Regions from separate parts of the Streptomyces sp. NPDC031132 genome, predicted to be linked through region 1. Evidence: predicted binding sites of a transcription regulator. Region 1 holds the regulator's gene; the other holds the start of a gene.
What was found. The regulator HspR, encoded in region 1, represses chaperone genes until heat shock. The targets are predictions, from matches to a motif close to TTGAGNNNNNNNNNCTCAA.

Region 1 (6,418 bases):
GGGCGAGCAGCTCGTCTACCAGACGGAGAAGTTCGTCAAGGACAACGAGGACAAGGTCCCGGCCGAGGTCAAGACCGAGGTCGAGGCCGCCGTCTCCGAGCTGAAGGAGACCCTCAAGGGCGAGGACACGGCCGCGATCCGCACCGCGACCGAGAAGCTCGCCGCGGTCAGCCAGAAGCTCGGCCAGGCCATCTACGCCGACGCGCAGGCCGCCTCGGGCGCAGCCGGTGCCGGTGAGGGCCAGCAGGCCAAGCCCGAGGACGACGTCGTCGACGCCGAGATCGTGGACGAGGACAAGCCGAAGGGCGGCGCTGCCTGATGTCGGAGGAGACCCCGGGTTTCGACGAGAAGCCCGAAGTCCCCGCCGGCGCCACGCCTGACGACGCCGCCGAGCCGAAGGCCGCAGCTTCCTCCGAGGAGGAGGCCGCGGCCCCGGCCGGGGACTCCGGAGCACCGTCCGCTCAGGAGACGGCTCTGCTGGCGCAGCTGGACCAGGCCCGTACCGCGCTCGGCGAGCGCACCGCGGACCTCCAGCGGCTCCAGGCGGAGTACCAGAACTACCGCCGCCGGGTGGAGCGGGACCGGATCGCCGTCAAGGAGATCGCGGTCGCGTCCCTGCTGACGGAACTGCTCCCGACCCTGGACGACATCGGCCGGGCGCGGGACCATGGCGAGCTGGTCGGCGGCTTCAAGTCGGTGGCCGAATCGCTGGAGACCGCCGCGGCCAAGATGGGGCTGCAGCAGTTCGGCAAGGAGGGCGAGCCCTTCGACCCGACGATCCACGAGGCCCTGATGCACTCGTACGCACCGGACGTCACCGAGACGACCTGCGTGGCGATCCTGCAGCCGGGGTACCGGATCGGCGAGCGTACGATCCGCCCCGCGCGGGTCGCGGTGGCCGAGCCCCAGCCCGGGGCGGCCCCCAAGTCCGAGTCCGCGGACGGCGACACGCCTTCGGACAAGGACGCGGATGCCCCCGACAAGGGCTGACGCAGCAACCGTAGAGGTACGAGAGGAGGGACACCGGGGATGAGCACGAAGGACTTCGTCGAGAAGGACTACTACAAGGTCCTCGGTGTCCCGAAGGACGCCACCGAGGCCGAGATCAAGAAGGCGTACCGGAAGCTCGCGCGCGAGTTCCACCCGGACGCCAACAAGGGCGACGCCTCGGCCGAGGAGCGCTTCAAGGAGATCTCCGAGGCGAACGACATCCTCGGCGACGCCAAGAAGCGCAAGGAGTACGACGAGGCCCGCGCCCTGTTCGGCAACGGGGGCTTCCGCCCCGGTCCGGGCGGGGGCGGCTCGTTCAACTTCGACCTGGGCGACCTCTTCGGCGGTACCCAGCCGGGTGGCGGCGCGGGCGGCGGCTTCGGCGGCGGCGGTCTGGGCGACGTCTTCGGCGGACTGTTCAACCGCGGCGGCGCGGGCCCCGGGACGCGGGTCCAGCCGCGCCGCGGCCAGGACATCGAGTCGGAGGTCACCCTCTCCTTCACGGAGGCGGTGGACGGGGCCACGGTCCCGCTCCGGATGTCCTCCCAGGCGCCCTGCAAGGCCTGTTCGGGCACCGGCGACAAGAACGGCACGCCGCGCGTGTGCCCGACCTGCGTCGGCACCGGCCAGGTCTCGCGGGGCAGCGGCGGCGGCTTCTCGCTGACCGACCCCTGCGCCGACTGCAAGGGCCGCGGCCTGATCGCGGAGACCCCCTGCGACGTCTGCAAGGGCAGCGGGCGGGCCAAGTCCTCCCGCACCATGCAGGTCCGGATCCCGGCGGGCGTCTCCGACAACCAGCGGATCCGGCTGCGCGGCAAGGGCGCTCCGGGCGAGCGCGGCGGTCCCGCCGGCGACCTCTACGTGGTCGTCCACGTGGACGGCCACCCGGTGTTCGGCCGCAAGGACGACAACCTGACGGTCACCGTCCCGGTGACGATCGCCGAGGCCGCCCTGGGCGCCGACATCAAGGTCCCGACCCTGAACGGCCCCTCGGTGACGCTCAAGCTCCCGCCGGGCACCCCCAGCGGGCGCACGATGCGCGCCCGCGGCAAGGGAGCGGTCCGCAAGGACGGCACCCGCGGGGACCTGCTGGTGACGGTGGAGGTCTCGGTTCCGGCCACGCTGTCGGACAAGGCCCGCGAGGCGCTGGAGATGTACCGCGACGCGACGGAGTCGGAGGACCCGCGCGCCGTGCTGTTCGAGTCCGCGAAGGGAGCATGACATGGACGGCCGCCGCCGCCCGCCCCGGTTCGGCAACGGGGCGTACGAACTGACCGACGAGACCCCGGTCTACGTGATCTCGGTGGCCGCCCAGCTCTCGGGCCTGCATCCGCAGACCCTGCGCCAGTACGACCGCCTCGGCCTGGTCTCCCCGGACCGGACGGCCGGCCGCGGCCGGCGCTACTCGGCCCGCGACATCGAACTGCTCCGCACGGTGCAGACGCTGTCCCAGGACGAGGGCATCAACCTGGCCGGCATCAAGCGGATCATCGAGCTGGAGAACCAGGTCACGGCGCTCCAGCAACGCGTGGCCGAGCTCTCGGCGGCGGTGGACGGCGCGGCGGCCGTGCTCCAGCAGCGCGAGGCGCAGGTGCACGCCTCGTACCGGCGAGATCTGGTCAAGTACCAGCCGCCGGTGGCGGGCAACGCCCTGGTCGTCTGGCGCCCCGCGCCGAAGCGCCAGGGCGACTGACGAGCGACCGAACGCACAGGCCCCGCCCGGTTCCCCGGGCGGGGCCTGTGCGTTCCGGTGCGCTTCAGTCGCCCTCGTCCTCGAGGATCCCGGAGCGGGCGATGAGGAAGCCGAGTTGGGCGCGGCTGCCGCTGCCGAGGGTGCTGGCGAGCTTCGCGATGTGCGCGCGGCAGGTCCGTACGTTCATGCCCAGCCGGCGGGCGATGGCCTCGTCGACGTGGCCCTCGATGAGGAGCTGCGCGATGGTGCGCTGCACGCCCGAGATGCCGCCGCGGGTGTGCTGGTACGTGACTTCCTCCTGGAGCGGCACGGCGCGGTGCCACAGCTGCTCGAACACCTTGATGAGGTAGTCGACCAGCCCCGGGTGGCGCAGCTCCAGGGCGACCTGGCGGTCGTCGCTGGCCGGGATGAAGGCGACGGTCCGGTCGAAGATGATGAGGCGCTCGAAGAGCTCCTCCAGCGTGCGCACCTCGACCTTGCCCGCCTTGAGGAGGTCGACGTACGCGAGCGTGCCGCGGCTGTGCCGGACGGTGTGCTGGTAGAGGGTCCGGATCCGGACACCGCGGTCGGTCAGCGGCTGGTCGCGCTCCAGGGCCTCCGTGAGCTCGAGGCTGGGGCGGGCACCGCCGGGCTGGATGGTCAGCATCTCGGTGTGGCACTCGGCGGTGGCGAGGTTGAGGGCCGCGTTGATGGGGTCGAAGCCTTCGAGCACGGTGATGGCGTGGGTGCTTGCCGGATTCTGTGCACTGATGGCGAGAAACGGCTCGAAAGCTTCGGACAGTTCGAGAGAATCCCGGCGCCTGTCGCGGATCTCCCGTTCGATCGGATGCAGCCGCTGTGCGAGTGCCACCGCCGGTGGAACCGGACGGAGCGAATTGGCGTCATCAGGATCTGGCTGCAACAACGCCAGATCGAGCAAACAGGGTGCCGTTTTGACATCCCCACGTGCGATACGTCCGGTCCGCAGCGCGCTCGTGTAGAGCCGTGCCCCCTCGCTGCACAGCTCCGTGACCGAGTGGGGATGTGTCGCTTTTGTTCTGTTTATGGTCAAATCTCCACCCCCCAGGGTCCTGAACATGCAAGAACATGATGCATCGTCCCTGTGGCAGTGATGTGCCTGAATGAGCCATCGTCTGACAGGCGGGGGAGAGGATTTCATCAAGTGAGGACGAAGCCGACCATGAACAAGAGAATGCTTCGCTCGGCGCTTGCCACCGTCATCTTCTCGGCTGTGGCCGGTCTGGGACTTGCCGGGGTCACCCTGGGGGGCGCCGAAGGGGGTGCCGCAGGCCTCCAGGCGGCGCCGCTCGAGGACAGCGGATGGCGCGCGGCACCGATGGACAGCGGATGGCGCTCGGCCCCCGTCGACTCCGATGCCGACACCCTTGCTGTGGAGACCGCGGTATGACCCCCGACGACCGCGGATTCCGTCGCGAAATGGCCTCTGCCTACCGCTCCGGCTGGCAGTTCATCGACCTCGCCACGGCCATCCCCCACCCTGGCGACTCGTTGATGGTCACCCTGTTCGGACAGCCCATCGTCATCACGCGCGAGGAGGACGAGGACGTCCGGGCGTACCGGTGCCTGCGCCGCCCCCGCGGCGCGCCGCAGCCCGTCCGCTGCGAGGTGCGCTACGGAATGGTCTTCGTCAACCTTGATCAGCGCGACCACCAGCTCTTCGAACCCGATATCACCACCGCCACCCCCCGCAGTGCCTGAAGCGATTCCCCCGTCGTTGCAGATCGCTCCAGGTGCTCCCCCACACAACGGCGCCATCGTGGACCTGACCACGATGGCGCCGTTGTGATGTCCGCGTCCAGTGCTTGAACCGGACAAGGTGAAAGCTGAACTTGTCTGCGCCGGGTTCAGGCGCGGCCCATCGCCCGGTCGAGGGTGATCTCCATGACGACCCGGTCCGGGTTGGGCGAGGGCGTGCGCCCGTAGCGGTCCGCGTACCGCGCCACCGCCTCGGCGACCGACGCCTCGTCCGTACGGATCACCGCGTGGCCCTCCAGGGTCGCCCAGCGGCGCCCCGCCATCTGGCACACCGCCACCCGGGCCGGGCCCTGCTCCGTCGCCTGGGCCGCCAGCACGTTGCGGATCTTCTTGCTGTTCTTGTTGCTGATCACCCGGGCCAGGCCGGCCTCCGGGTCGTACGTGACACCCACCGGTACCACGTGCGGGGTCCCGTCGGGGCGCGGGGTGGTCAGCGTGCAGACGTGCTTCTCCCGCCAGAAGGCGAGGTACTCGGGCGTCGGGTTGAGTACGTCAAGAGCCATGGGCTGAGGGTACGACGCGGGTACGATCTCAGCCTTGAGTGGAATAGACTCAACTTTGCGTACGCTGACATACTCAAAGCACGAGACTCGAGCCTTCCGAGACCTGTCTGACCCGTCTGAGAGGAGAAGTCGCACGTGGATGCCGAGCTGACCAACAAGAGTCGGGACGCGCTGAACGCGGCCACCAGCCGGGCCGTGAAGGACGGCCACGCGGATCTGACCCCGGCGCACCTGCTGCTGGCCCTGCTCGCCGGCGAGGACAACGAGAACATCACCGACCTCCTCGCGGCCGCGGAGGCCGACCAGGCCGCGGTGCGCAACGGCGCCGAGCGGCTGCTGGCGGCCCTGCCCAGCGTCACGGGCTCCACGGTCGCACCCCCGCAGCCCACCCGTGAGCTGCTCGCCGTACTCGCCGAGGCCGACCAGGAGGCCGGCAAGCTCGGCGACGAGTACCTCTCCACCGAACACCTCCTCATCGCGATCGCCGCCAAGGGCGGCGCGGCCGGTGAGGTCCTTTCCACCCAGGGCGCGACGGCGAAGAAGCTGCTGGACGCCTTCGAGAACGCACGAGGAGGACGGCGGGTGACCACCCCCGACCCCGAGGGCCAGTACAAGGCCCTCGAGAAGTTCGGCACGGACTTCACGGCGGCCGCGCGTGAGGGCAAGCTCGACCCGGTCATCGGCCGCGACCAGGAGATCCGGCGCGTCGTCCAGGTCCTGTCGCGCCGTACGAAGAACAACCCGGTGCTCATCGGCGAGCCCGGCGTCGGCAAGACGGCCGTCGTCGAGGGCCTCGCGCAGCGCATCGTGAAGGGCGACGTCCCCGAGTCCCTGAAGAACAAGCGGCTGGTCTCCCTCGACCTCGGCGCGATGGTCGCGGGCGCGAAGTACCGCGGCGAGTTCGAGGAGCGGCTGAAGACGGTCCTCGCCGAGATCAAGTCCAGCGAGGGCCAGATCATCACCTTCATCGACGAGCTGCACACCGTCGTCGGCGCGGGCGCCGGCGGGGATTCGGCCATGGACGCGGGCAACATGCTCAAGCCCATGCTGGCCCGCGGCGAGCTGCGCATGGTCGGCGCGACCACGCTCGACGAGTACCGCGAGCGGATCGAGAAGGACCCGGCGCTGGAGCGGCGCTTCCAGCAGGTGCTGGTCGCCGAGCCGTCCGTCGAGGACACCATCGCGATCCTGCGCGGGCTCAAGGGCCGCTACGAGGCCCACCACAAGGTCGTCATCAACGACAGCGCGCTGGTGGCCGCGGCGACCCTCTCCGACCGGTACATCACCTCCCGCTTCCTCCCCGACAAGGCCATCGACCTGGTCGACGAGGCCGCGTCCCGGCTGCGCATGGAGATCGACTCCTCGCCGCTGGAGATCGACGAGCTGCAGCGCTCGGTCGACCGCCTGCGGATGGAGGAGCTGGCGCTGAAGAACGAGTCCGACCCGGCCTCGCTGG
Region 2 (6,418 bases), on a different contig from region 1:
CTGCGGGTTCTGCGGCGCATTGTTCTGCGTGCCGATCTTGCCGATGTTGTTCGTCCCGTAGACCCGGATGTCGTCGCCGATCCGCCCGATCCGGAAGTCCTCGTTGCCGGTCAATTGCCCACCTTCCCCGTGTTGTTCCTGCCGAACACGTTGATGCTGTCGCCGATCTGTCCGATGTAGTTGTTGACCTGCTGGTGGAAGCTGGCCTGTGGGTCGTCGATCGCTTCCATGATCATGCGGACGAGGTCGTGGACGAGCGCCAGGTCGTTGGTGACGAGTGCGGTGTTCGGCGTACCGGCGGTCTCGATCACCAGCGCGTAGTACGTCTTCGCCAGGATGACGCCGCCCAATTGCGCCACGAGGAGGCCGAGCAGCACGAGCGCGCCGAGCGCCGCCGCGTCCGAGTACCCGTTCGGGAGCACGACGAGGGCGACGACCGCCACGATGATCACGGTCACGACGGATTTCACGAAGCGTGCGATCGCCTGTCCGCGCGCGGGGTCGACCTTGACCGTGGTCGCCCGGGCGATGTTGTTCAGCGGATACGCCTCCGCGCCGATCCAGAGGACTCTTCGGCTGACGGTGACATCGGTTACGACACTCCTGGCCATACGGCTCCCCCCAAGCCTTGATGTAGGGCACAGGATCCCTGTCAACTCCCTTTCCGGCAAGCCGCTTTGCAAGAGCGAGCGGCCCTCGTAGGAGGATGTGCGTGACGGGGCCGCTTCGTCTTCGGGCCCGCGAACGCACTCGGAGGTGCCGTATGACCACGTCCCGCCCTGCCGACGCCGCTGCTGCCGACGCCGCCCTGCCCGGACCGCTGGTCGGAACCGACTGGCTGGCTGCCCGGCTGGGCGAGCCGGGGCTCGTCGTGTTCGACGCTTCCGTCGGCGCCCACCGCGGCGCGGACCGGCGGATCCCGGGCGCGCGGCCCTTCGACCTCGACGGCAACCTGTCCGACCACGACGCCCCGGCCCCGCACACCATGCCGTCCGCCGCCGCGTTCGAGGAGGCGATACGCGCGCTCGGCGTCGACGACACCGACGCCGTCGTCGTCTATGACGGCGCCGGCATCTACTCCAGCGCCCGGGCCTGGTGGATGCTGCGCGCCATGGGCTTCGACCGGGTCGCCGTCCTGGACGGCGGGCTGCCTGCGTGGACCGCCGCCGGGCTGCCCGTCGAGGCGTGCGGCCCGGCGTACGAGGGCCCGCGCGGCTCCTTCACGGCCCGGCCGCGGGCGGGGCTGCTGGTGGACGCCGATGCGGTCGGGGCGGCCCTCGCCGATCCGGCGGCGGTCGTCCTGGACGCCCGTACGCGCGAACGCTTCACCGCCGCCGCCCCGGAACCGCGGGCGGGGCTGCGCGGGGGCCACATGCCGGGGGCGGTGAACCTGCCGTTCGGGGACCTCCAGCGCGACGGCGGCCTGATGCGGCCCGCCGGGGAACTCCGCGAGGCCTTCACCGCGTTGACCGGAGACCGGGAGCGGCTGTACTTCAGCTGCGGTTCGGGAGTGACGGCGTGCGTCCTGGCCCTGGGAGCCACGCTGGCCGGCTACTCCTCCCTGGCGGTGTACGACGGCTCGTGGACGGACTGGGCCATGCGCCCGGAGCGGCCTGCGGTGACGGGCCGGCGGGGGCAGTTCTTCAAAGCCGCGGAGGACCGTTTCACAGGACCCGCGACGGGCGACGAGCGGTTCCTGCTCACGGACGTCCTGGGGGCGCAGCGCGCGACGCTGGAGCTGAAGTGCACCGGTCTGGAGTCGGAGCCCATGGCTTTGCGGTCCGTGGAGCCGTCCACGCTCTCGCTGCTCGGCCTGGTCCGCCACCTCGCGGACATGGAGCGCCGGTGGTTCCGTCAGGTCCTGGCCGGGCAGGAGGTGCCGGCCCTGTTCTCGTCGGAAGCGGACCCGGACGGCGACTTCGACGGTGCGGTGTCCGGCCCGGGGGCCGTCGCTGCGGCGTGGGAGGCCTGGCGGGAGGAGGTGGCGTTCGCGGAGTCGTTCACGGACGCCGCGCCCGACCTGGACGTGGAGGCCGAGGACGCGTGGCGCGGGAAGGTGTCGCTGCGCTGGGTGCTGATCCACATGATCGAGGAGTACGCCCGCCACAACGGCCACGCGGACCTGCTGCGCGAGCGGATCGACGGAGCGATCGGCATCTGAGTCCGGCCGAGGGGGGGCTACCCCCACCCCGGGGCCGGGTACGGCCCCCATCGGCAGCGGCCCGGCGACGCACCAGAGTGGTGCGCATGCCTTCCCACATCACGTCACTCCGCTTCAGCCGGACGGTGGTTGTCGCCCTCGCCGCCGGACTGCTGCTCTACGGCTGCACCTTCGAGGACACCGAGCAGAAGACGGCGACCGCCGACGCGACGGTCGCCGAGGCCGTCACGGCGGTCGAGGTGAAGGACGCCCGGCGCGGCTCCATCGAGGTGACCCCCGGCACCGGCCCGGGGGTCACCATCCACCGGACGGTCCACTACCGGGGTGACGAGGCGCCGGATCCGGCCCACCACCTCTCGGCGGGCTCCCTCACCCTCACGAACAACTGCCCTGACACCTGCTACGTCGACTACCGCCTCGAGGTCCCGGCCTCGGCGACGGTCCGGCTGGAGAGCAGCAGCGGCCGCATCACGGTGGCCGGGGTGGCCGCGGCGGACCTCTCGTCCTCCTCCGGCGACGTCACGGCGGACCGCATCACCGGCCCCCTGAAGGTCCGTACCTCGTCGGGCGCGGTCACCGCCACCGCCCTGACCGGCCCGACCGCGGAACTCCACGCCTCCTCGGGCGACGCCCGCCTGGCCTTCGCGAAGCCCCCGACGTCGGTGACGGCGAAGACCAGCTCGGGCGACGTCACGCTGACCGTCCCGCAGGCCCCGTACGAGATCACGACCGCCACCACGTCGGGCGAGCAGGACACCCTCCCCACCAACCCGAAGGCCCCGTCCCACCTCTCGGTCCACACCACCTCGGGCGACATCCGCATCACCCCCGCGGGCTGAGCCGTTCGGTGCCGCCGACGGTGCGGGCAGACACCGTCGGAATGCGTGTTCGCCCGGGGCGAACGGGGGTTGGGGAACATCGGGGGGCGCACATGCATTGAGTCGGCATAGCTCAACTTCACTGCCGGAGGGAAGATCATGGCTTCGACGTCCGTAACGCTCACCCTGCCCGTACTGCCGCTCGACGACGAGGTCGTGCTGCCTGGGATGGTCGTTCCGCTGGACCTGTCCGACGCCGAGGTGCGGGGGGCCGTCGAGGCCGCCCAGGCGGCGGTCCGGAGCGGGAAGCCCCGGGTGCTGCTCGTTCCGCGGGTCGACGGGAAGTACGCCGGCACCGGTGTGCTCGGGACCGTCGAGCAGGTGGGGCGGCTCTCCGACGGGGATCCCGGAGCGCTCATCCGCGGTGTCGGCCGCGTCAAGATCGGGGCCGGGACCACCGGGCCCGGGGCGGCGCTCTGGGTCGAGGGCGAGAGCGTCGACGAAAGACTGGCCGATCCGCTGCCCGGGTCCGTCACCGAGCTCGTCAAGGAGTACAAGGCGCTCGCCACCAGCTGGCTCAAGAAGCGCGGGGCCTGGCAGGTCGTGGACCGGGTCCAGCAGATCGAGGGCGTTTCGGCCCTCGCCGACAATTCCGGCTACTCGCCCTTCCTGACCGTCGCTCAGAAGGTCGAGCTGCTCGAGACCGCCGACCCCGTGGCACGTCTCAAGCTGGCCATCACCTGGCTCCGCGACCACCTCGCCGAGCAGGACGTCGCCGAGTCCATCGCCAAGGACGTCCAGGACGGCGTCGAGAAGCAGCAGCGTGAGTTCCTGCTGCGCCGCCAGCTGGAAGCCGTACGCAAGGAACTGCGCGAACTCAACGGCGAGAAGGACGGCGAGGAGTCCGACGACTACCGCACTCGCGTCGAGGGCGCCGACCTCCCCGAGAAGGTACGGGAGGCCGCGCTCAAGGAGGTCGACAAGCTGGAGCGGTCCAGCGACCAGTCCCCGGAAGGCTCCTGGATCCGCACCTGGCTCGACACCGTGCTGGAACTGCCCTGGAACGAGCGCACCGAGGACGAGTACGACATCCGCGGGGCCCGGGCCGTCCTCGACGCCGAACACGCCGGGCTGAGCGACGTGAAGGACCGCATCACCGAGTACCTCGCCGTGCGCAAGCGGCGTTCCGAGCGCGGCATGGGCGTCATCGGCGGCCGCCGCGGCGGGGCCGTGCTGGCGCTCGTCGGGCCGCCCGGCGTCGGCAAGACCTCCCTCGGGGAGTCCGTCGCGCACGCCATGGGGCGCAAGTTCGTCCGCGTGGCCCTCGGCGGCGTCCGCGACGAGGCCGAGATCCGCGGCCACCGGCGTACGTACGTCGGCGCGCTGCCCGGCCGGATCGTACGGGCCATCAAGGAAGCCGGGTCCATGAACCCCGTCGTCCTGCTCGACGAGATCGACAAGGTCGGGTCCGACTTCCGGGGCGACCCCGCGGCCGCCCTGCTGGAGGTCCTCGACCCCGCGCAGAACCACACCTTCCGGGACCACTACCTGGAGGTCGAGCTGGACCTGAGCGACGTCGTCTTCCTGGCCACCGCCAACGTCCTGGAAGCCATCCCCGAGGCGCTCGCCGACCGCATGGAGCTCGTCCGTCTCGACGGCTACACCGAGGACGAGAAGGTCGTCATCGCCCGCGACCACCTGCTGCCCCGCCAGCTGGAGCGGGCCGGCCTCGGCGCCGAGGAAGTCGTCCTGGAGGAGGACGCGCTGCGCAAGCTGGCCGGCGAGTACACCCGCGAGGCCGGCGTCCGCACCCTGGAGCGGTCCATCGCGCGGCTGCTGCGCAAGGTGGCCTCCCAGCACGAGCTGGGGGAGCGGGAGTTGCCGCTGAGCATCGGTGCCGACGACCTGCGGGCGCTCATCGGGCGCCCGCACCACGTCCCGGAGTCCGCGCAGGACCCCGCCGAGCGGCGCACCGCCGTCCCCGGCGTGGCCACCGGGCTCGCGGTGACCGGGGCGGGCGGCGACGTCCTGTTCGTCGAGGCCTCGCTGGCCGACCCCGAGACCGGGGCCGCCGGACTCACCCTGACGGGGCAGCTCGGCGACGTGATGAAGGAGTCCGCGCAGATCGCGCTCAGCTTCCTGCGCTCGCACGGCGCGGAGCTCGAGCTCCCGGTCGCCGACCTGAAGGACCGGGGCGTACACATCCACTTCCCGGCCGGCGCGGTGCCGAAGGACGGGCCGAGCGCGGGCATCACGATGACGACGGCGCTGGCCTCGCTGCTGTCGGGTCGGCAGGTCCGGACCGACGTCGCCATGACCGGCGAGGTCTCGCTGACCGGGCGGGTCCTGCCCATCGGCGGGGTCAAGCAGAAGCTGCTCGCCGCGCACCGGGCGGGTCTGACCACCGTGATCATCCCGAAGCGGAACGAGGCCGACCTGGACGACGTGCCGTCCGAGGTGCTGGAGGGGCTGGACGTGCACCCGGTGACGGACGTGCGCCAGGTCCTGGAACTCGCGCTCAGCCAGGCGGAGGCCGTGGTCACCGCGGCCGCCTGATCCCCGCCCCGCGCACGCGTGTACGGCCCGGGACCCCTCCCCCAGACTCCGTCCGGGGGGACCCCCAGGCGGGGTCCCGGGCCGTCGCCGTATCCGCTGCGAAATACTGGTGCCTCAGGACACCACCGATGGGAGCGGACGTGCACGGTAGTGAAGACCAGGAGTTCCTTGCGCTGGAGCGGGAGCTGTCCGTCTTCCTCCGGCGTGCCAGGGCCTCCTCCGGGGAGATGGCGCGTGCCCTGCACCCCGAGCTGGAGCCCGCCGCGTACGGGCTGCTCGTCCGGCTGGAGGCCGCGGGCCGCCAGCGGGCCACCGAGCTCGCCGCGTACTTCGGGGTCGGCAAGGCCACCATGAGCCGGCAGCTGCGGGCGCTGGAAGTGCTGGGGCTGGTTGCCCGCGAGCCGGACCCGGCCGACGGCCGGGCCTTCCTGGTCGGGCTGACGGACGAGGGGCGGGAGCGGTTCCTGCGGGTGCGGGGCGCTCGGCGCGAGCAGTACATGCGGAAGCTCGCCGACTGGGACCGGGGTGAAGTGGCCGAATTGGCGAGGCTCCTCAACCAGTTGAACCAGGGCGAGGAGTAGCCTCCGGCCGGGGCGCCCGATGGGCCGGAACGGGCGGGTCCTTGCTACAACTCCGCGTACGCCGCCGAGGCGTCGTCGTGGCGTTTGCCGCGGGCGAGGGGTCGGGTCGGGTCGGATTCCAGGGTGCGGACCCGGGCGATCAGGCCCTGCGCGCCCTCCTTCCGGAGCACCGCCAGGCACTGCGCCCAGTCGCCCTCCCCGAACGTGTCCGTCCAGCGGCTCGCCCCGTCCGTGAGCGCGGCCAGCGCCCGCACCCGCTCGCGCGGGGTCCGGCCCGTCACCGCGCGGGCGGCAACCGCCGG

Region 2: a site for HspR is predicted at 3,098-3,116, ahead of lon (endopeptidase La). Genes of this name have one in related genera too.

The regions. Positions count from the first base shown of each region.
Region 1 covers NZ_JBVIGX010000026.1:47,568-53,985, forward strand. The annotation lists gene dnaK (molecular chaperone DnaK) at 1-319, shown strand, start outside; gene grpE (nucleotide exchange factor GrpE) at 319-990, shown strand; gene dnaJ (molecular chaperone DnaJ) at 1,030-2,211, shown strand; gene ACZ49B_RS29180 (heat shock protein transcriptional repressor HspR) at 2,213-2,683, shown strand; gene ACZ49B_RS29185 (helix-turn-helix transcriptional regulator) at 2,748-3,761, opposite strand; gene ACZ49B_RS29190 (Rieske (2Fe-2S) protein) at 4,088-4,402, shown strand; gene ACZ49B_RS29195 (pyridoxamine 5'-phosphate oxidase family protein) at 4,549-4,962, opposite strand; gene clpB (ATP-dependent chaperone ClpB) at 5,098-6,418, shown strand, end outside.
Region 2 covers NZ_JBVIGX010000001.1:231,325-237,742, forward strand. The annotation lists gene ACZ49B_RS01060 (hypothetical protein) at 1-114, opposite strand, end outside; gene ACZ49B_RS01065 (DUF6232 family protein) at 111-611, opposite strand; partial or broken gene ACZ49B_RS01070 (sulfurtransferase) at 764-1,627, shown strand; gene ACZ49B_RS01075 (DinB family protein) at 1,619-2,161, shown strand; gene ACZ49B_RS01080 (DUF4097 family beta strand repeat-containing protein) at 2,248-3,000, shown strand; gene lon (endopeptidase La) at 3,139-5,535, shown strand; gene ACZ49B_RS01090 (MarR family winged helix-turn-helix transcriptional regulator) at 5,664-6,116, shown strand; gene ACZ49B_RS01095 (protein phosphatase 2C domain-containing protein) at 6,161-6,418, opposite strand, start outside.